Regions from separate parts of the Aestuariivirga litoralis genome, predicted to be linked through region 1. Evidence: riboswitches for the same ligand, from Rfam matches in the RefSeq annotation. Region 1 holds a riboswitch; each other region holds the start of a gene.
What was found. A riboswitch is a leader RNA that binds a small molecule or an ion and turns the genes downstream of it on or off. The one in region 1 is predicted to bind cobalamin.
Positions count from the first base shown of each region.

Region 2: linked by a shared signal. The riboswitch ahead of bluB (5,6-dimethylbenzimidazole synthase) and the one ahead of cobW (cobalamin biosynthesis protein CobW) in region 1 are both predicted to bind cobalamin.
Region 3: linked by a shared signal. The riboswitch ahead of F8B91_RS15020 (aromatic ring-hydroxylating oxygenase subunit alpha) and the one ahead of cobW (cobalamin biosynthesis protein CobW) in region 1 are both predicted to bind cobalamin.

Region 1 covers NZ_WAHS01000001.1:630,629-640,398, forward strand. The annotation lists gene F8B91_RS03300 (hypothetical protein) at 1-131, shown strand, start outside; gene F8B91_RS03305 (hypothetical protein) at 146-628, shown strand; gene F8B91_RS03310 (hypothetical protein) at 940-1,521, shown strand; gene cobO (cob(I)yrinic acid a,c-diamide adenosyltransferase) at 1,534-2,160, opposite strand; gene cobN (cobaltochelatase subunit CobN) at 2,157-5,801, opposite strand; gene cobW (cobalamin biosynthesis protein CobW) at 5,812-6,858, opposite strand; cobalamin riboswitch at 6,900-7,113, opposite strand; gene F8B91_RS03330 (SPOR domain-containing protein) at 7,233-8,621, shown strand; gene F8B91_RS03335 (dodecin family protein) at 8,683-8,886, opposite strand; gene F8B91_RS03340 (DUF1489 family protein) at 8,965-9,384, shown strand; gene panC (pantoate--beta-alanine ligase) at 9,395-9,770, opposite strand, start outside.
Region 2 covers NZ_WAHS01000001.1:758,758-768,527, reverse strand. The annotation lists gene F8B91_RS04065 (MarR family winged helix-turn-helix transcriptional regulator) at 98-493, shown strand; gene F8B91_RS04060 (MFS transporter) at 495-1,760, shown strand; gene F8B91_RS04055 (sugar ABC transporter substrate-binding protein) at 1,771-2,904, opposite strand; gene F8B91_RS04050 (sensor histidine kinase) at 2,897-4,249, opposite strand; gene F8B91_RS04045 (hypothetical protein) at 4,486-4,782, shown strand; gene F8B91_RS04040 (methyl-accepting chemotaxis protein) at 4,779-6,350, shown strand; cobalamin riboswitch at 6,378-6,565, shown strand; gene bluB (5,6-dimethylbenzimidazole synthase) at 6,614-7,297, shown strand; gene F8B91_RS04030 (glutathione S-transferase family protein) at 7,352-8,098, opposite strand; gene gatB (Asp-tRNA(Asn)/Glu-tRNA(Gln) amidotransferase subunit GatB) at 8,205-9,686, opposite strand; gene F8B91_RS04020 (DUF1194 domain-containing protein) at 9,737-9,770, opposite strand, start outside.
Region 3 covers NZ_WAHS01000002.1:671,369-681,138, forward strand. The annotation lists gene mdh (malate dehydrogenase) at 1-430, opposite strand, end outside; gene zapE (cell division protein ZapE) at 521-1,555, opposite strand; gene F8B91_RS14995 (metalloprotease) at 1,552-2,754, opposite strand; gene F8B91_RS15000 (GNAT family N-acetyltransferase) at 2,822-3,430, opposite strand; gene F8B91_RS15005 (ArsR/SmtB family transcription factor) at 3,430-3,729, opposite strand; gene F8B91_RS15010 (VOC family protein) at 3,846-4,277, opposite strand; gene F8B91_RS15015 (hybrid-cluster NAD(P)-dependent oxidoreductase) at 4,318-5,394, opposite strand; gene F8B91_RS15020 (aromatic ring-hydroxylating oxygenase subunit alpha) at 5,394-6,632, opposite strand; cobalamin riboswitch at 6,744-6,940, opposite strand; gene F8B91_RS15025 (hypothetical protein) at 7,014-7,421, opposite strand; gene iolB (5-deoxy-glucuronate isomerase) at 7,522-8,319, opposite strand; gene F8B91_RS15035 (bifunctional 5-dehydro-2-deoxygluconokinase/5-dehydro-2-deoxyphosphogluconate aldolase) at 8,319-9,770, opposite strand, start outside.

The DNA.
Region 1 (9,770 bases):
CCTGCGATGGTGCGGCGGCGGTGCATTACCGGCTGGAATTCCCGGTGGCACGCAAGGCCGAGTTTGAGGGCGCGGTGAAGGAGCTTGATGCTTCGCTGAAATCCGTGCCCGGCTCCTGCAAGCTGGATTGAGAGGAAAGCGCGAGATGAAATTCGCTCTGGTTGCTGTTTTGCTGCTGGCCTCCGCGATGCCGGCATCCGCCAAGATCTATGGCAATGCGCGGTTTGGTTTTTTTGTCGATGTTCCCGCGCAGTTTTCGATTGCCGATCCCGAGCCGGAAAACGGCGATGGCCGCGCTTTCCACACGGCGGACAAATCGGCTGACCTCACGGCCTCAGGCGGCTGGATCATGGGCGACAATTTTGCCGCCGATGTTTCCGAATCCAAAGGTTACGACACGCAGGACGGCTGGACGCTGGCTTATGAGAGCAAGGTGGGCACAGCCGCCGCCAGTTGGTCCGGCAAGAAGGGTGACCGCATTTTCTATCAGCGCATGATCGCCAGTTGCAAAGGCAAGGCGCGGGCAGGTTACCGCCTGGAATATCCAGCGGTTGAGAATGCGAAATACGACGCCACGATCAAATCGCTGAACGCCTCGCTGAAGGCGGGCACGGGTAGCTGCGATTAGAATGTTCTCGTCTGCGGTGAGGCGGCGTTAACCTTGTGTTAAGGAATTTGTTTGGCCTCCGCCGGTTTACGTTACCTTGTAACCACGACGGCGGGGGTTCCGGGCAATAGGAATCCTGATCAGTTCTGGGACGGCCATATGAGGGAACCATCATGGCCATGTCGAAAGTTATGTCTTTTCTATCCGGGAATGCAGGCAGGGATGTCGCATTAGCGGGAGCTTCTCATTCTGACTATACCACAACGCTGTCAGTACCGCAGAACAAGCGCCTGCGCGAAGCTTTGAAAGAAACTGTGCCCAACGAGAGCCTGATGGGGCAGTTACGGGATATCATTCTGGGCCCGCAAGTGCGCCTCAACGAAGCCAGGTTTGAAGAGATGCTCGATATTCTTGAAGAGCAGAAACTGGGCAACGAGCGCCGCCTTGATTTTGTGGAGCAACATCTGGCCGATTCCACCCAGCATGTCACACGCATTACCAGCGTCCTCGAAGGGCAGGACGAGGAGCTATCCTTTCTCAAACAGAAATTCGACGGCCAGATGCAAACATTGCGCGACGAGCAAAGACAACTTGTTCAGGAGCTGCGCGATGATTTCGGCAAAAGCATCGACGAGATCCGCGAAAGCCTGAACAAGCGCATGCAGGGCACGGAAATCGATTTGCGCAGCGAGATGCTGGAACTTTCCGGCACATTCGTTCGCGTTGTTGAACAGAATGAGGAGCGCTGGGATAAAGAACGCACGCATTCGCTTGCCACACTGGAACAGCGCATTGCGCAGTGGCGCGCCGAGCTGGATGACACGCGCCGCAGCGACATGGAAAATCTCGCGGCCTCGATGATGGATGTTGGCCGGCGCTTGATGATCTTGCAGACCGGCGAAACGCATCAGTGAGGTGTCAGCGGGTCAGAACTCGACGCCGGCCTGTGCTTTCACACCGGATCGGAACGGATGTTTCAGCTGTTCCATCTCGGTGGCCAGGTCGGCCATTTCGATCAGCCGCTCATTGGCGTTGCGGCCGGTGATGATGATGTGCTTGTCGAGCGGGCGCTTGGCCAGAAAGTCCAGCACTTCGTCCAGTGGCAGATAATCGTAGCGCAGTACGATGTTGAGCTCATCCAGCAGCACGCAGCGGATCGTCGGGTCGGCGATCAGAAGCTTGGCTTCCTCCCAGCCGGCTCTCGCGTGGGCCACGTCACGGTCGCGGTTTTGGGTTTCCCAGGTGAAGCCTTCGCCCACCGCCTTGATGGTGACGAGCTCGGGGAATTTCTCCAGCACGGTGCGCTCGCCGGTGCCCCAGGCGCCTTTGACGAACTGGATCACGCCGGATTTCATGCCGTGGCCCACATGGCGGAAAATCATGCCGAAGGCGGCAGTGGATTTGCCCTTGCCCTTGCCGGTGTGGACGATCAGCAGGCCGCGTTCTTGCGTCTTGGTGGCCATGATCTTGTCGCGTGCGGCTTTCTTCTTGGCCATTTTTTCATTATGGCGCGCGCTGTCGTGTTCCATTTCGTTCGGCGTGTCTTCGCTCATGATTGCAGCTCCTTGAGATGGTCGTAGGTTGAATTCAGTTTCGGCTGCCACAGGCCGCGCGCGATGGCTTCCTCGAAGCGTGCGGCGATTTCCTTCAGCGCATCGGGATTGTTGTCGGCGATGAAGTGGCGGGTTTCGGCATCGAGAATGTAGGCTTCATGTGCCAGGTCGAAATGGTGCGATTTCACCGCACCGGTGGTGGCGGCGAAGGCGAACATATAATCCACCGTAGCCGCGATTTCGAAAGCGCCCTTGTAGCCGTGGCGTTTCACACCATTGATCCATTTTGGATTGACCACGCGGCTGCGCATGACGCGCGAGATTTCTTCTTCCAGCGTGCGGATCACCGGGCGCTCCGGACGTGAATGATCATTGTGATAGACGCGCGGCTTTGTGCCGGATTGGGTTTCCGCCGCCGCCGTCATGCCGCCTTCGAACTGGTAGTAATCATCGCTGTCGAGCAAATCATGCTCGCGGTTGTCCTGGTTGTGCAACACAGCCTCGATGCGGGCGAGGCGCTGCTTGAAGATTGATTCGTTGTTCTCGCCCTTCTCGCGCGCGCCGTAGGCATAGGCGCCCCAGGTCACATAGGCGGCGGCGAGGTCGGCCTTGGTGTCCCAGATGCGCTCGTCGACCAGCGCCTGCAGGCCTGCGCCATAAGCGCCGGGTTTGGCGCCGAAGATGCGCGCGCCTGCCAGGCGGGCGGCTTCGTCGGGCGCAAGGCCTGATGCGGAGAGTGTGGCTGTTTCCGCACGTGTGCGGGCGGCGAGGGGGTTGTCGGCTTCCGGCTCATCGAGGGCGGCCACGGCGCGGATGGCCTTGTCCAGCAGCTCGATCTGGGCGGGGAAGGCGTCGCGGAAAAAGCCGGAGATCCGCAAAGTCACATCGACGCGGGGGCGGCCCACTTTGGCGAGGGGCTGCACTTCAAAGCCGGTCACGCGCCAGCTGGTGGAATCCCACAGAGGTTTGACGCCGAGCAGCGCGAGGGCCTGGGCAATGTCATCACCACCGGTTCGCATATTGGCCGTGCCCCAAGCGGAAAGACCAATTACTTTAAGATGTTGCCCGGTATCCTGAAAGTGCCGCTTAAGGAGTTCGCTTGCGGATTTCTCACCCAGTGTCCAGGCGGTGGGCGTGGGCAGCGCGCGGTTATCCAGGGAGAAGAAGTTTTTGCCAGTCGGCAGCACGTCGAGGCGGCCGCGTGTGGGCGCGCCCGAGGGCCCCGGGCGGACGGATTTGCCATTCAGGCCGCGCAACAGGGCAGCCATTTCGGCAGGGCCGCAGGAGGTCAGAGCCGGGCGGATGGTGGACTTGATTTTGTCCAGCACTGCCGCCAGTTGATCATGTCCGCGATCGTCCAGTGCGCCTTCATCCCGGAGAAGGGACGAGGCAAACAATTCTAACCTCTCCACCGTGTCACCATTGGTGCGCCAGGGATCGTTGGTCAGTGCTTGAAGTTCGGTTGGTTTTTCTTGCGTCCAGGCTTCTGCCATCTGGCATGACAGCGGGTCGAAACCTTCAAAGCTGAAAGCATTGCTCAGTGTACGGATCAATGAGGCATCGCCACTTTCGCCTAGGCCGCGCGGCACGCGGGTGAGGGCGGCGAGCAAATCGGTTTCCTGCTGCCCCGTGGGCGATTGCCCCAGAATATGCAAGCCGTCCCTGATCTGGGCTTCCTTGAGGTCACAGAGAAAAGCGTCGAGCTTTTGCAGATCATCGTCGCCCTGGCCTTCAAGCCCAGCATCCTGATCGAGCTTCGAAGAAGATGTGAGATCGAAGATGCGCTTGCGCAGATCAGCCAGACGGCGCTTGTCGAGGCCGGAGGCGAGGTAATATTCATCCACCAGCGCTTCGAGGTCCTTCAGCGGGCCATAGCTTTCCGCCCGCGTGAGCGGCGGAGTCAAATGGTCGATGATGACAGCCGATGTGCGGCGCTTGGCTTGCGTGCCTTCGCCGGGGTCATTGACGATGAAGGGATAAAGCTGTGGCAGCGGCCCCAGCGCCACTTCGGGCCAGCAAGTGGCGGACAGGCCCACGGCCTTGCCGGGCAGCCATTCCAGATTGCCGTGCTTGCCATTGTGGATGATGGCTTGCGTGCCGAAATGGTGGCGCAGCCAGAAGTAAGTGGCGAGATAGAAATGTGGCGGCACCAATGCCGGGTCGTGATAAGTGGCTTTGGGATCAATGCCGTAGCCGCGCGCCGGTTGGATGGCGAGGGCGATATGGCCACAAGTAATGACAGCGAGATTGAATGCGCCATTCTTGAAATGTGGATCGGTGTCGGGTCGTCCCCATCGCTCAATCATCTGTATACGGATGATTTCTGGGAGGGCGGAAAAATGGCGTTGATAATCGGCAAGGCTGAGGTGGATGCCGCTTTGCCGTGATGCCAGCAGAAGCTGAATGAGGTCATTGCCACCCGTAGGAATGTCACCTGTCTCGTAGCCGTCCGCAGCGAAAGCTTTCAGAATTTCAATCGTGCTGGCGGGCGTGTCATAGCCCACGCCATTGGCCACGCGGCCATCCTTGTCCGGATAATTTGCGAGGATGATGGCGGCGCGCTTTTGCGGGTTGGGTGTGGTGCGCAAGCTGGCCCAATTGGTGGCCAGCTCCGCCACATAGGTGATGCGGTCTTCGACTGGCTTGTAGGTGACGATGCGGCACTGGGTGGCGGCGTGCAATTGCTGGTCGGCTTTGAAGGAAATGGCGCGGGTGAAGACGCGGCCATCGAGTTCCGGCAGCACTACATTCATCGCCAGGTCAGTGGCGCGCAGGCCTTGCGCGGAAGCCTGCCATTCTTCCTCGGCGCTTCCGGCCAAGGCCACTTGCAGCACCACGCAGCCGGGTCTCGCCAAGGGATCGCGCGCTTCGTCGCCCACGGCAAAGCCAGTGGCGTTGAGGATCACACTGGGGGGATGGGCCTTGAAATGCTGGTCGAGGAAGGCGGCGCTGGCTTCATCCTTCAGGCTGGAGACGTAGATGGCGCAAGTAGGCAGGCCGCGCGCAGTGAGGGCGGTCGCAAGTGCGTCGATGGGCTGGGTCTGGCCGCCTTCGATGACGGAGCGGTAAAAGATGATGGCGGCCTTTGCGCTTTCTACCTGCTGGTGAAATCTGGCTTTGGGCAAAGCTTCGGGGGCAGGCGGATCAAGATCACGCCCTAACAGCCGCCCGCAGAATTGCAAAAGAGCCTTGGCGTTCTGCTGGCCGCCATAAGCGAAATACTGGCGCAGGCGTTCCACATCGGCGGCGCCCAAAGTGGAGCGGGCGGAAAGTTCAGCGTCTGCTTCCTGCCCGCCGGGGATTAGCGCCAGTTTGATGTTGTTCTCCCGCGCCAGGGCTTCGATCACGTCCACGCCGTACGGCCAGTAGCTCTTGCCGCCCAACAGGCGGATGATGATCAGGCGGGCCTTGGCCAGCGTGTTCCCGGCGTAAAGATCGACAGAGAAATTGTGCTGTAGCTGCAGCAGATTGGCGAGGCGCAGGGTAGGGGCGGCATCGCCCAGTTGATCATGCGCGGCGGCGAGGCAGGCGAGTTCTGAGTCAGCGGCGGATAGCACCACCACATCGCCGGGCGTTTGCCGCAGGTCCACCGCCTCGGCTGCGCCGTCGATCACGCCGGATGTGGTGGCTAGGAGGTGCATGCCTGACGGCCTATCCGCGCAGGCTCTGCTCGATCGCCTTTTGGTCCATGGTTTTTTCGCCGATCACCACCAGGCGGGTCTGGCGGGTTTCGCCATTCGCCCAGGGGCGGTCAAAATAGGAATTGAGGCGGGGTCCGACGGCCTGGATGAGCAGGCGCGCATCCGAGCCCGGAACGGCAGCGAAGCCTTTGAGGCGCAGAATGTCATGCGCTGCGATGGTGCTGGCGATGCGCGCGGTGAGCGCCTTCTGGTCGAGGCCCTGCGGCATATCCACGATGAAGGTTACGAAATCATCATGGTCGTGCTGTTCCTCGCCTTCCATCTCGTGGTGAGACAGGCGGTTGTGCAGATCAACCGCGGCGTCAGCTTTCACGCCCAGCAGCACGGCAGCATCAATCACGCCTTGCGTGGTGTTGACGAGCTTTGTGCCCTTGCGGATCTGGCCCTTCAGCTCGTCCGACACTGCGCCCAGCGCCTGTGCGTCGAGAAGATCTGTCTTGTTGAGGATCACCAGATCAGCGCAGTTCAGCTGGTCTTCGAACAATTCCCAGATGGGGTTTTCGTGTTCCAGGTTCGGGTCTTCAGCGCGGGCCTTGGCGATGGCTTCTTCGTCATCAGCGAAGCGGCCTTCGGAGAGTGCCTTGCCGTCCACCATGGTGACCACGCCATCCACCGTGACGCGTGATTTGATTTCGGGCCAATTGAAAGCGCGCACCAGCGGCTGTGGCAGAGCGAGACCCGAGGTTTCGATGATGATGTGATCTGGCCTTGTGCGGGCCAGCAGCTTTTCCATCGTCGGGATGAATTCATCAGCCACGGTGCAGCAGATGCAGCCATTGGCCAGTTCGATAATGTCATCTTCCGCGCAGGCATCGCTGCCGCAGGCTTTCAGGATGTCGCCATCCACACCCACATCGCCGAACTCGTTGACGATGAGGGCGATCTTGCGGCCGCCGGCATTCTGCAACAGGTTGCGGATCAAAGTGGTTTTGCCGGCGCCCAGAAAACCGGTGATGACGGTAGCGGGAATCTTCTCGGTCGAAGTCGTATCAGTCATGGCAGTGTTCACCCTCCGTGAAGCCATTGGTTGATCGGCAGCGTTTCCACGCTGATCCGGCAGGTCTCCTGACTCGCGGGTCGCTGGATCCAGACAACCTTCCCGGTTTCCCAGTGGTGTTGATGCCTGGTCCTCGCCGCTCACAGTTGCGGGGGCAGTTCTGGCCTTGGCTCCCGGATTGGGTCAGCCGCACCAAATTCCCTTTGAAGCCCCGTGAATGGTCATCCTTGGGGCACCGGATGGGTGCGGTTTGGCAAGCGGGGACAGCTGAGTCAAGCTGTGCCAAAACAAGCCCAGTTTTTAAGGCTTTCTTCACTATAATCTGACGGTTCGGCAACGGAGTCTTAACCGTAAGGGTCCACACTCCGTTGATCATGAAGGTAAGTCGCGTTTCTCTGGCGTTGGTGTGTTCGGTTTTTCTTGCAGCGGTGGGCGCAAGTGCCGGTTCCTCTTTCGCTGCCGGTTCTGCAGATGCTTTGACGGCTTCGGCCTATCAGGCGCTTTCCGCAGGCAATGCCACCCAATCGGTGGAGCAGTTCAGCCAGGCGATTTCATCGCAGCAGCTGGGGCCTGAAGCCCTGGCCAATGCCTATCTCAACCGGGCTCTGGCGTTCCAGAAGCTGGGGCAGGATAGCAAGGCAGTGGAAGATTACACTGCAGCTCTCAATCTGGATGCCATGCCCACTGACATTAGGGCCCGCGCGCTTTACAATCGCGGTCTCGCGCAGGAACGGGTGAAGAGCCCGGTTCTGGCGATTGAAGACTACACCAGCTCGCTGCTGATCGATGCCAATTTCTCGCAATCCTATCTGGCGCGCGCCAATGCGTTGCGTGACAGCGGGCAATATCTATTCTCGATCTCGGACTATGAGCGCGCGATCAAGAACAACCATCCGCAGCCAGCCGTGGTCTATTTCGGCGAGGCCCAGGCCTATGAAGCCCTGAAGCGTCCGATTGAAGCCAAGAAGTTCCTGAAGGCCGCGCTGCAAGCCGATCCGAAATTTGCTCCCGCCCAGGAAAAGATGAAGGCCTATTCCGATGTGGCCGAGCTTGACGATGCCGCTGCTGATCCGATTTTGACGGGCAGCCTGACCAGCCCAGTCAACCAGACCAATGTGGCCATGAAGGCCATGCCGCAGGCGGTGGAACCGCCTACGCAGATGCTGGCCGAAGCGACCCAGGCGAACAATGATGATGCCTCGACGGCTGCTGACCAGATTGCTGATATGGCTGCCGATGAAGGTTCCTATTCCAGCCTTGAGCCAAAGCCCGCCAAGTTCGGCCGGGTGGAGGTGGCGCAAGTCCCGAACATTCCTGCCGTTGCTGCCAAGGCTGCGGCGCAGGCGCAAGTGGCGGAAGCCAAGCCGGTGATCAAGCAGGCAACGCAGAAGGCAGCGCAGGTTGCGGTAATTCAACCTGCCTCAGATGATGCGAATGCCATTACCGATAGCGATCCGATTGCCACCGCGAGCACCGGCCAGGCTCCAGATGTTGCCAGCACGTCAGTCATGTCAGGCTGGGTGGTGCAGATTTCTTCCGCCAACAGCGAAGATGCCGCCTGGAGCAGCTGGAAAAAGATGCAAGGCTCGCATGCCGTTCTGGCCGGCGAGAATGCTTCGGTGATCAAGGCTGATCTGGGTGCGCGCGGCACGTTCTACCGTGTGCGCATGGGTGGCTATGACAATCAGACCGCAGCGATGAAGGCCTGCCTGAAGATCAAGGCCGGCGGCGTTGCCTGCTACGTGGCCAAGGCCAGCTCGTAACAATTTCGAACTATCTTATTGAAGGCGCGCAAGCTTCTGGCTTGCGCGCTTTTTTATTGGGTTACTTCAGCAGGAAAGTGACCTTCATGTTGACGCGCCATTCCGCCACCTTGCCGTTCTTCACCACGCATTTGATGTCCTGAACCCAGGCGCCTTCCACATGGTCAAGGGTGGAATCTGCCTTGGCAATGCCGGTTTCCACCGCATCTTCAATGCTTTTGGTGGAGGCGGAGGTGATTTCGATGACTTTTGCGACGGTGGACATGTGGAAACCTCATTCAGTTGCGGAAAGCTGCCGCTCACGGCTTTATCCGCCGGGGCATTTTCGCTAGTTCACTATGGCATGACTTTGAACCTGGTGAAACTCTGTGTCGGCGTTGATGAAGTTCAGGACCTGAAGGACTGGATCAAGCAGAAATATGCCGACCGCGAGACCAGCATGCATGTGACGCGCATGTGGCCACGCCGCGAGGCGGACATATTGCCCGGCGGTTCACTCTATTGGGTGATCCGCGGCATGATATTGTGCCGCCAGCAGATTGTGGGTTTTGAGAAAACCACCGGCGCTGACGGGATCGATCGCTGCCGCATCCTGATGAACAAGAAGGTCGTGTTGGTGCATCCGGTGCCGCGCCGCGCCTTTCAGGGCTGGCGCTATCTGGAAGCCAGCGATGCGCCGCCCGACATGAAGAAGGGTTCCGGCGGCGGTGCGGATCTGAGCGAAAAGATGCGGCGCGAGCTGGCGGAGCTGGGGCTGCTGTAGCGTTCTCACATCACACGGCGATGTTATCGATCAATCTGGTCTTGCCCAGCCAGGCGGCAACGAGCAGGCGGATGGGTTCATTCGCACCTTGCACCAGCGCCAAGGTTTCGGCATTGCGTGCGGTAAAATAATCCACTTTGAAGCCCAAAGTTTCCAGCGAACGCGTGGCGCTTTGCGTCGCGGTTTGCGGCTTGGCGCCGCCGCGGATTTTCTCCGCAGCCTGCGTCAGATTGCGATGCAAGGAAACAGCCTGCTGGCGTTCGTGTTTCGACAAATAGGCATTGCGTGACGACATGGCGAGGCCGTCTTCCTCGCGCTCGGTTTCAACGCCGATCACTTGGGTGGGCAAATTGAGGTCACGCGCCATGCGGGTGACGACCATCAGC
Region 2 (9,770 bases), 130 kb from region 1:
CGATAGCATTACAACCTGAGCAAGGTGGTTGACTTGAAGAAGCGGATGCATATACATGATGCATATGCATCCACACGAATCCCATCATTGCTCCTGCATGGCATTGCGCAAAGCATCGCGGGTGCTGACCGGCATTTATGATGACTTCCTCAAGCCCCATAACATCACCATCACCCAGTTCTCCCTGCTGCGGAACATCGCACGCCAGGGCGAAGTGACCCTCAGCCATCTGGCGGATCTGATGGTGATGGACCGCACCACGCTTTACCGCACCATAGCGCCGGTTGAGCGCGAGGGCCTCGTCACAATCGCCGCCGCCGCGCGTGGCAATGTGAGGCAAGCCAAGCTTACCAAAGCCGGCAAATCCCTGCTCGCCAAAGCCGAAAAAGACTGGCTGCGCGCCGAGGACGAAATTGAGCAGCGGCTGGGCCGCAGCACTTTGACCAGCATTCACGCTCTTTCCGCCGACATCATCAAACTTTCACAGGTCTGAAATGAACCTCGCAATCCTCAAGCATCGCGCCGTCCTCGTCACCGCCATCACCTTCCTATCGCTTCTGGTGGCAGCCGGCGTGCGCTCCGCGCCCAGCGTGCTCATCCAGCCGCTGGAAACCAGCTTCGGCTGGGACCGCGCCACCATTTCCTTCACCGCCGCCACCGGCATCTTCATTTATGGCTTGGTCGGTCCGTTTGCGGCCGCGTTGATGCTGACAATCGGCATCCGCCGCACCATGATGGCGGGCCTTGCTCTGATGGCGCTTTCCATCACCCTCAGCCAGTTCATGACTTCAAGCTGGCAGTTCCTGCTGTTATGGGGCGTGGTCTCTGGCGTCGGCAGTGGCGCAATCGCCAGTGTGCTGGGTGCGGCCATCGTCAACCGCTGGTTCGCCACCAACAAAGGCCTCGTTATGGGGTTGCTGTCCGCCAGCACCGCAACCGGCTCGCTGATCTTCTTGCCTTTCATGGCCTGGCTCACCAGCACTGGCGAATGGCAGCCGGTGGTGCGCATCATCGGCCTCGCCTGCTTGGCACTCATTCCGCTTGTCTTCTTCCTCATTCCGGAAACCCCGAAAGATGCGCATACTGTGCGCTTCGGTGAAGCACCTGATACGCCGCCGCCAGTCGTCCGCCCCGCCAGCGTGGGCCTCGCCATCTCGGCCCTCACCCGCGCCACCAAGGTGCCGGCTTTCTGGCTTCTGTTCGGTAGCTTCTTTGTCTGCGGCCTCACCACCAATGGCCTCGTCGGCACGCATCTGATTGCCTATTGCGGCGATCATGGCATCGCACCTGTGGCTGCTGCGGGCCTGCTCTCCACCATGGGGCTTTTCGATCTGATCGGCACCACCGCCTCAGGCTGGCTGACTGACCGCTATGATCCGCGCAAACTGCTGGTGATCTATTACGGCTTCCGTGGCGCCTCGCTCGTGGCCCTGCCTTTCATTGATTTCGGCCCCTTCAGCCTTGCCATCTTCGCAGTGTTCTATGGCCTCGACTGGATCGCCACCGTGCCGCCCACGTTGGCCATCGCCAACCGGACGTTTGGCACGCAGGAAGCCCCCATTGTGTTCGGTTGGGTCCTTGTCGGCCACCAGATCGGTGCCGCCGTGGCGGCCTTCGGCGCGGGGTACATCCGCGATACGGCAGGCAGCTATTCACCGGCCTTCTTCCTGGCTGGTTTGATGGGACTTGTGGCGGCGGCAAGCTTCGTGGTTTTCGGCTCGCTCGCCCCGCATCAGGCACAAGCCAAGGCAGCGGCGTAATCACTGCCGCCTATCTGGCTTCCGACGACCAGGGAAAATCCAGATACTGCTCGCGCGTGTCGTAGCAGATATTGCCATAGAGCTTCAGATACTGCGCCCGCCGCGCCGGGTCGGCATAGACAGCACCCGGATCAGCAAGGTCGGCCTGATAGCTGGCCAGATTTTCTGTCGTCAGTGCGTGGGGCAGGATATCCATCGCCTGCGGCACGCTTTTTCCTTCGAGCCAGTCGGCCCCTTGCGCGCCGAGCGCATAGCCAAACACCGGTGAGGCCAGGCTCACTGTGATCTTGTAAGGCCCACCCTTCTGAATCTCCGCCACCGCTTCGGCCTCGCCATCGATGCCGCCGAAGAATTGATCGGGCCGGTCCTTCTTTGCATCACGTATGGCTGCCAGCGCGCCCAGCACAACCGTATCGGCCCCCAACACAACATCCACATTCGGATTAGCCAAGAGAATGGTGCCCATGGTTTTGTAACCGCCCGCGCGATCCACGGTCGGGGGTGAAATGTCGGCGATGATGTTCACCTCCGGCAGGGCCTCCAGCGCCTCACGGATGGCGCGAAAGCGTGGTGCCAGAAACTGCAAACTGTCATGGGTCAGCAGAACCACATCGGCCTTGCCACCCAGATGCGTTTTGATATAGGCCGCCGCCGCATCGCCCAGCACCCGACCCGTGAGATATTGTGGCGCATTGAGAATAGTCGTCGCAGGTGGCGGCACCACCGCCCCCACATAACTGCCCTGCCATAGCACTTGCTGCAGCTTGGGCTTCAACATGGCCGCATTGATTGGCGCCACCACGATTGCACCCGTCTTGTCTGCGGCCAGGGCTTGCATCTGCTCAGCCATAAGTGCCGCGTCGTTGTCTGCCAGCACCACACGGAAAACCAATCCATGGTCCTTCGCGGCCTGCTCAAGGCCAAACTTCGTGCCTTTCATGAAGTCGCGCTCATTGTCCTGCGCGAAAACCAGTTCCTTCTTGAGATCAGGCGGCGCATGGCAAGGCGCAGCCGCAGGATCAAACGCGGGAAGCACCACCGGCACGGTCAACCCTTGTGAACCTGCTTCAGCGTGCGCGGGCTGCGCTCCGGCAAGCGCCGCCATGGCAATCGCAAGAAACAGGGAGCGCGTGCCCTCATTCATGCTTCATAAGGCCCTTCGGATCGGTATTCACATCAAACACCAGCCGCGCGATGGTGCCAGGATTGCCCGGCAAATAATCCGCCGTGGCCGACAGGCTGGTGGCCATCGCACGCACGATCTTGGTGCCAAAGCCCGTGCCGATGGATTTGCCGTCTTTGAGGCCCACGCCCTTGTCCACCACTTTGAATTCAGCTTTGCCGGATTCAGTCAGCGTAAGTGCAATCGAAATTTCACCTTCGCCTGATGGATAGGCATATTTCACCGCATTACTGACCCATTCATTGAGGATCACGCCCAGATTGATCGTCTGGTCCACCGGCAGGAAAGCTTGTGCAATCTGGTAGCGCAACGCAATGCCACGATTCTGGCTTTGCACCGTGGTTTCAAGGTGCTTGATCAATCCGGTGAGATAAGTATCCAGCGAAACTGAAACCGCATCACCTGATGTGTAGAGCTCTCGGTGCACCAAAGAGATCGCATAGATCCGGTCCTGGGTTTCAGCCAGCGCATCTTTCGCCGCCTTATCCTTCAGCGAGTTGGCCTGCAGTTTCACCAGTGTTGAAACCATGGTCAGGCTATTGGCCACGCGGTGGTTGACTTCGGCCAGCAGCACCTCGGCCCGGTCACGCGCCGCGCGCAGCTTTTCGTTGGTCTGCGCCAGTTCAGTGGTGCGCAGCGCTACCCGCTGTTCGAGGCTGGCGTTGAGCTCGCTCACCGAAGCCTGCGCTTCTGCGAGGCCGCGCGCATAATTGAGGAACAGATAGCCCGCCATCGTCACCACGCCCATGATGACGAAGGCGCCAATGATCGAAACCCAGCGCAACACCGAAGCATTGGTTTGCTGCTCGCCCACATCCGCGAGAAGCCTTGCGTCGGTGGCCCGGGTGATGCCGCTGAAAAACACATTGGCCTCATCCATCATGGCCTTGCCATTGTTGGTCTGCACCATCGCCAATGCACCCGCATCATCGCGTTGCTGCTTCAGCTTGTTGGTCTGGTCCAACTCGGTGATCTTGCGTGCCACCAGATCACTCAGCCGCTCACGCGCCGGGATCAGGTCGGGATAATCCGCCAGACCGATCAACACCTGCTTCAGCTGCTTGGCGGCTTGCGTCTTGGCCACCTCATAGGGCGCCAGATAGATTTCATTGCTCGTATAGAGATAGCCGCGCTGGCTGGACTCAGCCGTTTGCAAAGCACTACGCAATTCTGACGTTGCGGCACGCAAGGCACGCACCGAATTCACATCCTCAAAATTCCGCCGCGCGCGCTCGTTGATGTAGAATGTCATGGCCACGATCATGACGAGCGCGACAAAGCCGATGATCAGTGGGGCAATCGTCAATCTTGGCGGCCTGCGGTATGGCATTCAGCGGGTCAAATCACGAACAGACATCATGCGCAGTTTCTTGACATACCCCCCAACAGCACACAAGCAACCAAACGCGAGAACACGCATAAGTGGTATAGTGTCCTTTGATACATCTGATTTGAGGTATTAATTTCTAGCACGACACAAGCTTGTATCCCTAACACCAAGGCCATGTTTGGGGACATTTTGAATCTGGAGGCCGTGCTGTAATGGCGCGTGCGCTGTTTACCGCCGGCTCACTCCTAGCCATGAGCCTGCTGTCGTTCATCGGCCTCGCCACTGCAGATGCCAAAGACAAGACGGTCGCTGTCGTGCTTCCGCCCTGGTGGAACCAGGCCACAAGCCTCGCCGCCGCCGGAGAATCCGGCCCGGTGATCGGTGTCGGTGGCCTGCCCTTCATCGTCGTCATTCCCAATGAAATCACCCGGCCGAAAATTCGCGGTGAGTGGCTGCGTCTGCACTTATCCATTATTCCCGGCTGCTTCGGAGAGAGAGCATCAACATGAACGAGAACATTGAAACCCAGCGCCTGCGCTCCGACAGCATCATCCTGGCCATGCTGTGGTTCCACCTGCCACTGATTGCGGGGCTCAGCTTTTTTCGTGACACGAATACACTGATACTCACCAGCACCGCATTGATCGCGGCCCTGCTGCCTGCAGTTCTTCTGCGCACATCCGGTGACAAATTTCTGGGCCGCGTCGCTGCTGCAACCTGCCTGATGATTCAGGTATCGTTGATCGTTGCTGCGTTGCGTGACCACAGTTGGCAAATTGACGTCCACATGTACTACTTTGCCATGCTGGCCATCCTCGTCAGCTATCTCGATTGGCGTGTCATTGTCGCTGGCACAGCAACAGTCGCCGTGCACCATTTGACACTCACATTCATCCTCGCATCAGCTGTCTATCCGGGCGGTGCCAGCTTGGAACGCGTCGTGCTGCATGCCGTGATCCTGCTGCTGGAAGCCGCAGTGCTCATGGCCATCAGCGTTAAAGTGTCCAAGGTGATTGCCGATCTCGGCGTGACCCTTGCCGCCGTGAAAAATGGCGACGAAAAAAACCAGAAGCTGATTGCTGATCTGGACGCCACGGTTCTGCAGGTGCGCTCGGCGGATGAAGAATCCCAGCGTCACATGGAAGAAACCCGCCAGCTGATCCAGACCCTCACGACGAGCCTGGCTCGTCTCGCGAAGAAGGACCTGACCATCCGCATCGAAGACCTGCCGCCGGCCTATGCGCAGCTGGGTCGCGATTTCAATTCCACCGTTGAAAATCTCAGCTTGGTAATCAAGACCGTGGCCCAGACCACCCATGCCATCAAGCTCGGCACTCAGGAAATCTCTGTAGCAGCCTCCGATCTGTCCGCCCGCACCGAGCGTCAGGCTGCCGGCGTTGAAGAAACCACATCAGCGCTGTCCGAGCTCACCATAAAAGTGAAGCAGACGGCCAATGGCGCCAAGCAGGCCAGCGAAGCTTCGTTGTCGGCCCGCCATGAAGCCCATGCCAGCAATGATGTGGTGGCCAAAACCATTGAGGCAATCCAGCGCATCCAAGTCTCCTCCATCGAAATGACCAAGATCACCAACCTGATCGAGGACATTGCCTTCCAGACAAATCTTTTGGCACTCAATGCCGGCGTTGAAGCCGCGCGTGCCGGTGATGCCGGCCGGGGCTTTGCCGTAGTGGCAACTGAAGTGCGTTCGCTCGCCGCGCGCTCATCGGAAGCGACGAAGAGCATCAAGAGCCTGATCATCAAATCCACTGACGATGTGCAGAACGGTGTGAGCATGGTGGGCCAGACCGGCACGGCGCTCAGCAACATCGTCGGCAAGGTCGAGGAAGTCACCGACAAGATCAATGAAATGGCCGCCGCCGCCCATTCGCAGGCAACCAACCTCGACGAGGTCAATTCCGCTGCCCATGATTTTGACCGCAGCACCCAGCAGAATGCCGCCTTGGCCGAGGAAATCAATTCGTCCACACTCATCCTCACCCAGCAGACGGCAACCCTCAGCCGCATGATCAACGAATTCGTGCTTGAGATCGATCCGCGGGCAAGAGCCGCTGCTTGACCCCACTTGCGTACCCGCCTGCCCCGGTCTAGTCAGGGCATGTTTGGTGCTTGTGGCCTGAAAAGGCTGCGGGAGAATAGGGAACACGGTGCAAACCCGTGACGCGCCCAGCGCTGTAAGGCGGATGCCGTAGCAAGGCCACTGGTGAAAACCGGGAAGGCGCTCGCGGCAGATGAAGCCGAAGTCAGAAGACCTGCCAGACAACAAAGGATCGCGCCGTATGGACGGCGGCGTGATCGGTCAATGCAAGAGAAGGGACTCTCATGCACATGTCGTCCGTTGCGCCAGTTGCAGCTTCAGAGTTTTCCGCCGAGGAACGCGAAAGCGTTTACAAGGCCATCTTCACGCGCCGTGATGTGCGCAGCCAGTTCAAGGCTGGCAAGCCAGTTCCCGACGATGTTCTGAAGCGCCTGCTAACGGCGGCCCACCACGCGCCTTCGGTAGGTTTCATGCAGCCATGGAATTTCATCGTCATCAAAAGCGTCTTCCAGAAAACCTTGATGAAGATGGCCTTCAGCCGCGCCAATGATGAAGCGGCGGCGCTGTTTCCGGATGAACGCCGCGCGCTTTATTCGTCTCTAAAACTCGAAGGCATTTCAGCGGCACCAATCAATCTCTGCATTACTTGCGACCGCAGTCGCGGCGGCCCCGTCGTGCTGGGCCGCACCCACAATTATGACACTGATCTCTATTCCACCGTCTGTGCCGTGCAAAACCTGTGGCTGGCGGCACGCGCCGAAGGCATCGGTGTGGGCTGGGTAAGCATCGTTCGTGATGCCGAGCTGCGCAAAATCCTGCAACTGCCTGACCATGTCGTGCCGGTAGCCTATCTCTGCATCGGATATGTGGATGAGCTTTATGCCACGCCAGAGCTGGAGCTGCGCGGCTGGCGCCAGCGGCTGGATCTCGACAGCCTGATCTTCAATGAAAGCTGGGGCAACCCGTGACAGCGCACACTCCGCAAAAGTTGCAGACTTTTGCGATCAGAATTTGCGCCCTTATTAAATAAGCCGGCTTTCCAGCGGCAGCAATTGTTCGGGCGTCGCAAAGCCCGGCAATTCCTCAAAATGCTTTTTCCATGCTTGCAGGTGCGGATAATGCGAGAGGTCAATGCCAGCTTCGGGCGCATAACGCAGCACACCATAAACGCCGATATCGGCAATCGAAGCCTTCTTTCCCACGATCCAGGGCGACTTGCCCAGTTCCTGTTCCAGAACGGCAAGCGCCGCCTTGGCTTCGGTATCATACATGGTGCGCACTTCCGAACCGAACTGGCGCGTGCCGCGTTGCTGCGCACGCAGGCGGAACACCGGCACTGCCAGCTTGTCCCACTGCCAGAACAGCCACTCGCGGATGCGCTGCTTTTCCACCGGCACCTTGGAATTGAACTTGTCGAGACTCTCAGCCAGATGCATCAGGATGGCAGCGGATTGCACCGCATAAATCTGCCCGTCACGCAGCGCCGGCACCTGCCCGTAGCGGTTCTTCACCAGATAATCAGGCTGCTTGTGCGCACCTTCGCGCAGATTGACGTGAATATAGGAATAGGGATGCTTCATCAGCGAAAGTGCGAGCGCAGCCGTATAGGTCGGGCCGGACGTGGCACTGCCGTAAAGCGTGAAGCGCTGGCGCTCTTTCGGGCTGGGCCCCTTCTCCTTCTTGGGAGACTTTTTGACTGGCGAGGCCTTGGCTTTCGCCATGGTCTTCGTCGCGCTTTTTGCTACCGCCCGCTTTGGCTTTTGCGCCATGGGAGCATACTCCTACAATTCGTGTACTGATGATCAGTCCACGGACTATACAGGAGAGGCCCAAAAAGGGGAAGGCTTGTAAACCTATTGTTAACGCCTGATAAACCTATGAAATACCAAGCTTTTTCTTGAGGATATCGTTCACCGCAGCAGGATTGGCCTTGCCTCCGGTGGTCTTCATGACCTGCCCGACGAACCAGCCCAGCATGGTCGGCTTGGCCTTAACCGCCTCAACCTTATCGGGATTTGCGGCCACAATCTCATCAACCGCCTTCTCGATGGCACCCAGATCAGTGACCTGCACGAGGCCACGGGCTTCCACGATCTGTGCAGGGTCGCCACCTTCGGTCCACAGGATTTCGAACACGTCCTTGGCGATTTTGCCGGAGATGGTGCCTTTGGAAATCAGCTCCACCAGCCCGCCCAACTGTGCGGCCGAAACTGGTGAATCCTCAACGCTTTTGCCTTCCTTGTTCAGGCGGCCGAAAAGCTCATTGATCACCCAATTGGCGGAAAGCTTGCCATCGCGGCCCTTGGCCACTTCTTCAAAGAAGGAGGCAGAAGTCTGTTCCGCCACCAGCACGGCAGCGTCATAAGCCGACAACCCGAAACTCGATACAAACCGCGCGCGCTTTTCGTCCGGCAATTCCGGCAGGCTCTGCTTGATCTCGGCGATCATCGCCGGGTCCAGCTTCAAAGGCAGCAGATCAGGATCGGGGAAATAGCGGTAGTCATGCGCTTCTTCCTTGGAGCGCATCGAACGCGTCTCGCCCTTCTTGGCATCGTAAAGGCGCGTTTCCTGCGCGATCGATCCGCCATCTTCAATGATGCCGATCTGGCGACGCGCCTCAAATTCAATCGCCTGTCCCATGAAACGGATCGAGTTCACATTCTTGATTTCGCAACGCGTGCCGAAAGCCGCGCCGGGGCGGCGCACCGAAACGTTCACATCGGCCCGCATCGAGCCCTGTTCCATATTGCCATCGCAGGTGCCAAGGTAGCGCATGATCTGGCGCAACTTGGTCACATAGGCTTTTGCTTCGTCGGACGAACGCATGTCAGGCTTCGACACGATTTCCATCAGCGCACAGCCTGAGCGATTGAGATCGACATAGCTCATATTCGGGTGCTGGTCGTGCAGGCTCTTGCCGGCGTCCTGTTCCAGATGCAGGCGTTCAACACCTACTTGAACAACCTGGCCGTCATCGAGATCGACGCTGACGATGCCTTCGCCCACGATGGGCTGCTTGAACTGCGAAATCTGATAGCCCTGCGGCAGATCCGGATAGAAATAATTCTTCCGGTCAAAAACCGACACTTCATTGATCTGCGCCTTGAGGCCAAGACCCGTGCGCACGGCCTGCTCGACGCAGAACTCATTGATCACCGGCAGCATGCCGGGCATCGCCGCATCCACGAATGAAACATGGTCATTCGGGTCGCCGCCGAATTCGGCCGAGGCGCCGGAAAACAGCTTCGCCTTGGACAGCACTTGCGCATGGACTTCCAGCCCGATGATCACTTCCCAGTCGCCGGTGGCGCCCTTGATCCAGTCTTTCTTGTCGGCAACGCGCAATGCGGAATCCATCTTCAATCCTTCAATTCGTGAGGCCGGAATAACGGTTCAGGCCAATGTAATCAAGTCGTGGCGGCTTGCAGCTCACGCAGCAAC
Region 3 (9,770 bases), on a different contig from region 1:
TGCCGATCAGCTTGTTGGTCGGCAGGCCCGAAAACTTCTGCAGCGCCCAAACCATCACGTCGAGCGGGTTGGTGATGCAGATCACGAAGGCATTCGGTGCATGCGCTTTCAGGCCTTCACCGACCGACTTCATCACCTTGAGATTGATGCCCACAAGATCATCGCGGCTCATGCCGGGTTTACGCGGCACACCGGCAGTGACGATGCAAACATCGGCTCCAGCAATCGCTTCATAGGAGTTCGCACCCGAGAGCTTGGCATCAAAACCTTCCACCGGGCCTGACTGAGAAAGGTCAAGCGTCTTGCCCTGCGGCAGGCCCTCGGCGATGTCGAACACCACAATGTCACCAAGTTCGCGCAGCGCCGCCAGATGGGCCAAAGTGCCCCCGATCATGCCGCCGCCGATGAGAGCAATTTTCTTACGTGCCATTCAAGACCCCTGTTGCATTGCAATATTTATTGAGGACTTCCTAGTCCTGTTAACTATTGGCTTCAATAGTCATTTGTTGAGTGACGCCAATCAGTCCCGCGCCCACCAGCTGACAGACTGCATTTCCCGCAAACGTGACGCCGTTCTTAGGAATTCGGTCTTGTGCGGGCCTGTGATGCACAGTTTCTCCGGCGCCGCCGCTGCGGTGACGACGAGGCGCGTGCCCGCATCATAGAGCGTGTCGATCAGCAGGATGAAGCGCTTGGCCTCATTGCGCTCGGCAACCTTGAGCACCGGCACATGTGCCACAAACACCGTGCCATAATGCTTGGCGATGGCCAGATAGTCGGGCGCTGCCAGAGGCTGGCGGCACAGGGCATCGAATTCAAACCAGCAGCAGCCATGCGCGGCATAGGGCACCAGCAGCTTGCGGCCCAGAACTTCAATCTCCTGCGGGCGACCGGTCTCGCTGTCGGCCAGCCGGTGCCAGAGATGAACCAGAGTCTCATCGGCCTTGGGCGTCAGCGGCGAAATATAGGTCTGCTCAGCGGCCACGCGGCCCAGCCGGTAGTCCTTGCCTGCACCCAGCTCGACCACATCCATCATCTCGTTCAGCCGCGCCACAAAAGGCAGGAACAGCTGACGATTCAAACCATCTTTGTAGAGCCCATCCGGTGGCTGGTTGGACGTGGTCACGATCACCACGCCCCGCGCCCACAGCGCCTCGAACAAACGGCCCAGGATCATCGCATCGGCAATGTCGGTCACCTGCATTTCATCCAAGCACAGCAGCTTGGCATCCTTGGTGATGCCATCAGCAATATCAGCAATCACATCATCCGATTTCGAGGCCGTGCGCGCAGCATGAACCTCCTGCATGAAGCCATGGAAATGTACGCGACGTTTGGGCAGCTCCGGCGCCTGCGCGAAGAAGTCATCCATCAGCATGGTCTTACCACGCCCGACATTGCCCCAAATATAGAGGCCGTGCACAGGTTCACCGCCGCGCGTGAACAGTCGCGCGAAAAGGCCGGGCCTTGGCAACGCCAGGGCCTCGTTCAACGCTTCCAGTTTTTTGGCTATGCCACTTTGCGCCGCGTCGAGATGCATTACCCGGTTGCTCAACGACCCATTTGCTCCAGAAATCTCATGAGCAGCGTATAATGCGCTGCCGTGATCGAAACATAGCCCAGAAAGGCAATGCTGACCTGCAATGATGTGAGAGGCGTGAGCCCAGAGTCAATCTTCCTTGGCTTCAGATTGGCCACAATCGCAAAGCCGCCAAACAGGATCATGACGGTTTGCCCCATGGCGAAACCAATAGCCGCGATCACCACACCGATCGTCATCAGGCCAAGCGCGGCATGCTTGCCAACCAGTTTGGTCAGCACCGAGCGCAAGGCAATGCCACCATCCAGCGGTTCGGTCGGCAGCATGTTGAACAGGTTCAACCCGGCCGTGACCACGCCGATGATCGAATAGGCCATGGCATGCGGCCAGCCTAGGAAAGTGGGAATGGTGCAGCCAATGGCCAGCAGACAGGAAAGGCCGGGCCCCATCAAAGCGGCAAACACGCTCTGCGCCTGGCTTTCAAATGGTAGCCGCGGCACGGCAATGGCGCCCAGGAAGGGCAAGAAGATCAACCGGCCCCAAGGCTGGCCCATCATCCGGAACGCCAGCAGATGGCCAAATTCATGGATGAACAGCGCCAGCACTAGAACAGCGGCAATGTTAAAGCCCAGCAGCAATCCAAATGTGGCCAGGCTCAACAGCCCGGTCACCAAAGCCACCGCAGCGCCAATCAGCCAATAGGCCTTGTCGCCCGGCGTTCCGGTTTCGGCGAGGCCCTTGAGGCGGAACGCGCCGCCCCACAAATCAGCCCGCGCCAGAAGCTGCGCAAGGAAAGGCCGCTTGCCCCACAAATAACTGGTCTTCAACCGCGTACCCTGACCTTCGGCAGCAAAGTCGTAGCGGATTTCCAGAAGCTCATTGTTTTCGGATTTGCCTTCAAGCTCGCGTTTCAGCACCAGCCTCTCATGGGGCACAGTTTCCGCCACTTGAAAGCGCCCGCTATGCAAACGCGGCACGCCATTCTGGCCGGGAATGCTGACTTCGAACACGAAGCTGCCCTCACCCACAAATCGATATGATGCCGTCACTTGCCCCCAGCGATCCACCTTGCCGTCATAGGGCACCAGAAGCTGCCACAGCTTTTCAGTCGTCGTCTTGATAAACAGCGATGTGCGCGGCCGCACCCGCATGCGAAACGCCAGCAAGGCAAGCAGAATGATTGTCAGTGGAATTTCCGGGCCAATCTGTTGCAACAGGCCAAGCATAAGCACCCCCACATTGAAGAGAGCTGAATCTACAAGGGCAAACCTTAATAACGGGTCAGCTTTTCACCAGCGGCACATGCGGGGCGGACGAAAGCGGCAGATGGCCTGAAAGCCGTGGATCATCATGCACTTCGATCATTGTCTTGTAAGGCCGAAACCCGGCCTTCTGATAAAACGACAAAGCCTTGGGATGGTCATAATGGCAGGTATGCACCCACAGGCGGTTGATCTTCTGCGCCCACGCCCGGTTCAAGCCTTCCTGCATCAGCAGACGGCCAAGCCCCGAACCCACTTCGCCCGGCACCAGGCCGAAGAAGGCCAATTCGCAATCCGGCAATTCAGCGAAATTCAGCTCCAGCAGGCCCACCGCATCAGGCCCCTTCATGAGGACCGAAGATTCAATAGCCGGATTGGTGAGAATGGCAGACAGCGCCTCATCCGGCATGATCAGCCGGGAAAACCACATCAGGTCCTGGCCGACGGCCCTGAACACCTGACGGTAGGAAGCCAGATCCGCGCCATTGCACGGGGCCAGATGATAGCCCTCCGGCCACACCACGGGTGCAAGCTCCGGCCTGTTCAGCATTTCAAGGCACGTGACGAGGTTGACCAGTTTGCCCTTGGGCAGGTCATAATAGCCGTTGGTCAGTTCAAGTTCGGGCATCAAGCCTCTAGTTCGGTCACCAGATCGCCCAGCGCTGAAAGGATCAGCGGCAGGTTTGCCGAATAGTGTATCTCACGGCCCCGCCGCTTTGGAAGCAGCAAGTGGCGCAGGCTCATGTCTTTCAGGTGGAATGACAGCGTGGGCGGGCTCACCGCCAGCGCCACTGCAATTTGCCCAGCGGGCATGCCTGCCGGTGCCTTGCCGTGTGAAACGGGTGCCAGCAACCTCAGGATTTCCAGTCTTGTCCCCTGCCCCAGCGACCCAAAAACGCCGGCCAGATTTGTGATTTTTCTGTCCAAGATTTCCCCAACTCTTGAAATGTCGAACCGTTCATAACATCCGGGTGCAGGGAAACCAGCGCGAAACTATATTTTGGTGAATATCCGGAGACGGAAAGATGACGGAACGCGTTTCGTCAACCAGACTGCGGCAGGGACGGAATCCAAACATACCCGTCATCATCCAGGATCATGCATTCACGCATGCCATGCGGCTTGTCCATGCTGCCCGCCAGAACGGTAAAGCCTAACGCCCGCGCCCGCGCTTCTGCCTGGTCCGGGTTCACCGCATAGGCACGCAGCTCGACGCCTACGCCGCGCGGGCTGTCCGCCGTCAAACTGCCGATCAATGGATTGTTCCGGTAAGTATCGTCCACATGCAGCATGAAATCGTCGCCGCACAGGCGCATGGCGGCAAATTTGTCGGTACGGAACCGTGTCTCCGCACTTAGAATCTCGGTCACGAAAAAATGCGCCCGGTCAATGTCGCGCACGATGATGTTGATGCCCAGCCCCTGAAGGGCTGCACCATAGGCCATGGCGGAGGGTGGGTTGTCCTGCTCGGTCATGAAAGGAGCTTAGCTCCGGCACGCAGCCGAACAAGCCCCCTTAGACCTCCAGCACCACCCGGCCCATCGGCTTCGAACAGCAGGCCAGGATGAAACCATCCGCGATCTCCTCATCGCTGATGCCGCCATTATGCACCATATGCACATCGCCTTCGGTCTTCTTGATCTTGCAAGTGCCGCACAGGCCGAAATTGCAGCCAGATGGAATATTGAGGCCCGAACGCTTCGCCACCGAGAGAATGCTTTCCGTCTCGCGGCAATCGGCGATCTTTCCGCTCTTGGCGAAATTCACTTTCACCATCACGCTGTCGGCCGGCTTCACATCATGGATCAGCGGCTGATCGGCCTCAGTGCGCACCGGTGCGCCGAAGCTTTCCTGGTGATAATGCGCCATGTCAAAACCCAGCGCGTTCAGCATGTCGCGCACGCCCTGCATGAAGGGTTCGGGCCCGCAGCAGAACACTTCACGCTCCAGATAGTCCGGCGCCATCAGGCCCAGCATGATTTGCGACAGGCGTCCACGATAGCCATGCCAGGAGCGGAAGGCATCGGATTCTTCCACGGTAAAACGCAGCTGAATGCCCGGCACACGGTTGGCCAGCTGTTCAAGCCGCTCGCGGAAAATGATTTCCGATGGGCGCTTCGCCGCATGCACGAACACAATGTCGGGCATTTCACTTGAGTCCCAAGCCCAAGTCGTCATCGACATCATCGGCGTGATGCCCGACCCTGCCGAAATGAACAGCTGCTTCTTGGCTGGATGCTTGTGCGAGCTGAAAATGCCGCTGGGCCCATAGGCCTTGATCTTCATCCCCGGCTTCAGATGATCCAGCATCCAACGGCCGCCAACCGAATTTTTCTGCGCCCGCACGGTGACCGAGATCGAAACGGGGCGCGAGGGCGAAGATGAAATCGTATAGGTGCGCTGCACTGTGCCGCCAGGCACCGGCAGCTCCAGCGTAATGAATTGTCCGGGTATATAGTCAAACCACGCACCCGAAGGCGCGCGCAGGCCAAAGGTTGCGGTATTGGCGTCTTCTGGAATGACCATCGCGCATTCGAGAAGCTCAGAATCATCCCACGGCGTGGCTGACCAGTTGAGTTGCCGCTGTGCCATTATTCAGCCGCCAGTGCCGGGCGCGGCGCGAGGCGATCCTGCATGATGTTGCAATACCAATCCACAAACTGAATGACGCCCTCTTCCTGGATGGTCGAATAGGGACCGGGCTCATAGGCGGGCGAGAGAATGCCCTTCTGGTTTTCTTCCACCACTTGGCGGTCCTCATCATTGGTGTTCATCCAGACCTCTGTGAGGTTCTCGAGATCGTAATCCACGCCTTCAACCGCATCCTTGTGCACCAGCCATTTGGTGGTCACTTCGGTTTCGGTGGCGCTGATCGGCAATATGCGGAACACGATGGCCTGGTCGGCCAGAAAATGATTCCAGGTATTTGGATAGTGATACATCAGCAGGCTACCGGCATCATTGAAGGGCATCGTGCCCATGCGCTTGGTCACGGCGGCCTTGGTGCTCATCGTATAGCTTTCGGCATTGCCCAGCAGCGGCACGCGCGCCAGACGCCATTGCATCTTGGCCTGATGCACAAAGCGTGACGGCAGGCCCGCCGCATCGCAACGCTGCCAATGCGCCATGATTTCCGGCGAGGCCGAATCCGGCCCATCCATCGCGCCGATCTTCGGGTTATCCGAGAAGGTGCGGCACAAAGACGGATGCGAGCCGGAGCAGTGATAGCATTCGCGGTTGTTCTCGATGACCAGCTTCCAATTGCCCTTCTCGATAATGGTGGAGCTGAACGCCACCTTGGCATCTTGAAGTGCTGAGGGCGCGAGATACTTCATCGCGGTTTGAGCCAGCTCGGCAATCGGCGGCGGAATATCGGCGAGGCAGATATAAACCACGCCCGCCATGTCGATGCAGTGAACTTTCTTCAGGCCGTAAGCCGCAGCATCAAAACCTTCGCCCATTTCACGCGCATAGAGCAGCTTGCCGTCGAGATCATAAGTCCACTGATGATAGGGGCAGACCAGCTTTTGCGTGGAACCCGTGGCATGCGAACACAGACGCTGGCCACGGTGGCGGCACACATTGTGAAAGGCGCGGATGCGGTTGTCACTGCCGCGAATGATGACGACGGGATAGGCACCCACTTGCATCGTGGCATAAGCGCCGGGCTTGGCCAGCTCGCAGGCCGGAACAGCAAACAGCCACTCCTTGTAGAAGATGTGCTGAAGGTCCGCCTCCAGCACACCGGGATCAGAGTAGAGTTCGCGCGACAGCGAAAAATTGCGCTTGCGGGCGGAAAGCTGCGCCTGGATATCGTGGGTGTTCAACATAACGTCCTCGCAAGTTCCATGCTTCCCCGCATGGGTGGAATAAATATTACGACGGACTAATGCGGGGCTGGGTGATGAACCTGGCACGCGCATCGAAACACCGCCCGCCGCGGTTCGACTATATGCAAGGCTGGTTTCCGGGCTTTAGCGAGCTCCTCCCAGGATCAGCCGCAGCGCCTTCCCAGGTTAAACCCAGTGGCATCAATTGCAGCCTTTTCTCTCGCCTACCGTTGCGGGGGCAGCGTTGGTTTAAGCCAACTTCCCAATTCTCCGCTGTCTCCAGCGGCACCTTACGCGGTGAAAGCTAACATGTGATTTTGCGACGGCACGGATAAAAGCGACATGCGGAATGAAATCCGCGCGAGAATGCGAGTGGCTTTGTTAGTAGCGGCTGACCGAAAGATGCTCGGCCGTATCTTCGCGCCAGGCCAGCGTGCAGGAGCGCGCGGCCTGCGCCACATCCATGCCCTTTTCGCGCACGGCAAGCAGGAAAAACGCCGTCATGTCTTCAGCCAGTGCACCAATGTCGCAGGTGTCTTCATCTTCCAGCGCACCGGCAATGCGATTGGCCGCAGAAGCCATCAGCGCCTGGGCTTTCTGACGGCCTATATTGCAGGCCGAGCGCCAGCTCTCCAACAAGTCAGAGCGTTTCAGTTCGATCAGCACATCTTCTTGCAGCACCAGAGGAATATTGCCCCGGCTGCGGATCTCACGCACCGGAGAACCCGTCTTATCCGAGACTGGGCAGGAAATGATAAAGCCAGTTGCCAAGGGAAATTGATCTCTCATCGCACTCACCCCGCGCCTCAAACGCAGGCGCACACTCACTCACAGGAATGAAAGAGTGCGCCTGTCAGGTTGCAAAACCGTTAAAAAGCGAGGGATTTGCCTAAGCTTTGAGCAACCACTCATGTTCCGGCGCGTTGTAGAACTTCCACACGCGCTTCGGGCCGGCCATCACATTGAGGTAATAAAGGTCATAGCCATGGATGGCGGCACAGGGATGGTAGCCCTTCGGCACCATCACAACGTCTCCATCTTCCACCGCCATCGCCTCATCCAGCTTGCGGTCATCGGTATAGACGCGCTGGAAGGCAAAGCCCTGCGGTGGGTTCAGGCGGTGATAATACGTTTCTTCCAGCAGGCTTTCCTGCGGAATGTTGTCCTTGTCATGCTTGTGGCTGGGATAGGATGAAGTGCAGCCATTGGGCGTGATCACTTCAACCACCAGCAGGCTTTCCGCCGAGCCATCCCATTCCGGCATGATGTTGCAGACATAGCGGGTGTTGGAGCCCTTGCCGCGCGTGATGATTTCGAGATCATCCGGCTTGATCACCTTAATAGGCATGCCGCCTTTAGCGGGCGCGGTGCAGATATTGATGACCAGATCATTCTCGGCCTTCACCGACCATTTGGCCTTTGGCGGAATGTAGATCGCCCAGGGCTTGCCTTCGAACACCGAATTGCGCTCGCCCAGCACACCATAATCCTTGCCATCGATCGTCACCCGGCCCTTGCCCGAGGTGAAGACGATGCAGGTCTCGCGCTTGGCTTCTTCACCTTTGGCCGATTTGCCCGCGGCCAGCTTCCATACATCATGGCCGACATATTTCCACTTGGCCGATTTCGGCGTGACCTCGATCACCTTACCGGTTTTCTTTTTCGCTTTAACGAGTAGCTTTGGCATCAGTTTTTGCTCCCGCGCGCATCATTCCAAATCTTGACCAGCGATGCAAATTTCGCGGCCATCTGATCGACGGCGGCCTCATCATTGATCTTGCCCGCCAGCCATTGCTCCGCCGGTCCCGCGAAAATCGTCCGGCCCACGGCGAAACCCTTCACATGCTTGGCCTTGGACACAGCCGCAAAACCCTTGGCCAGTTCCTCTTCCGGCGCTTCCAGCCCCAGAAGCACAATGCCACGGCACAGCGGGTCTTCGCGGTCGATCACCTTGCCGATTTCATCCCAGGCGGCGGGATCAGCCTGCGGCTCCAGCTTCCACCAATCAGGCTTGATGCCCAAAGCATAAAGCTCAGTCATCGCGCGCGCGATGGTATTCTTGTCCATCGGGCCATGCTTTGATGCAATGATCTCCACCAGCAATTCGCGGCCCACTTTGGTCGCGGCGTCATAGAGCCCGCGCAATTTGGCGGCCTGCTTGTGCTTCAATTCCGGCTCATCATCCGGGTGATAGAAGGCGAGGCACTTGATGCAATGCGTGACCGGCCATTCCACCAGCCGCGATCCCACATCCTGTGAGAATTCAAATCTCAGAGGACGCGAGCCCGGCACTTCCAAAGGTCGCCCGACCCAAAGGCCAAGCTTCGCCGCATCAAACATCGCCTCGCGGCCATAGGTATCATCGAGCAGCGTGCCGTAACCCGGTGCTCCGCCAGACACTTTGCCGATGGCCTTCATCGCCAGCCGCTTGAACGGCGCAATCTTGTCGCGCGACGCACCGGCCTTATCAGCCAGGTCTTCCAGCTGCTTGCGGTGATCAATCGCAAACGAAAGAATCTGATCCGGCAGTTCCCGCCGCGTAGTGGCGCGATGGATATGGCTGATATCCTCATCCTTGCGCAGGGCCCGCGTTTTCGACCCATGTTTGAGGAAATATTGCAGCTCCGTCCAGGTCACATATTCCGGCGAGCACAGCAGACGCGACACGGCAAACGCGCCGCAGGCATTGGCCCAGGTGGCGCAGGTTTCATAAGGCTCATCTTTCAGCCAGCCGCGCAGGAAGCCCGACATAAAGGCATCGCCCGCACCCAGCACATTATAGACTTCAATCGGGAAGCCCTTGCCCACCAAACCATCATCCAGCGAAGCCGGAATGGCGTCCGGGTAAACCACGCAACCCATCGGCCCGCGCTTCAACACGATCACGCCCTTGGAAATCGCACGGATCCGGCGCAAGGCTTCCAGCGTGTCTTCGGTGCCGCCGGCAATCGCCACTTCCTCTTCGGTGCCGATGATCAGGTCGCAATCAGCTAAAATGCTCTGGATATGCGCCGTCACCTTGTCGGACTTGATATAGCGTTCCTCACCCGCCGCATGGCCGGCGAGGCCCCAGAGGTTCGGGCGATAATCAATGTCAATGATCACGCGGCGGCCATGGGCCTTGGCAATCTTCATCGC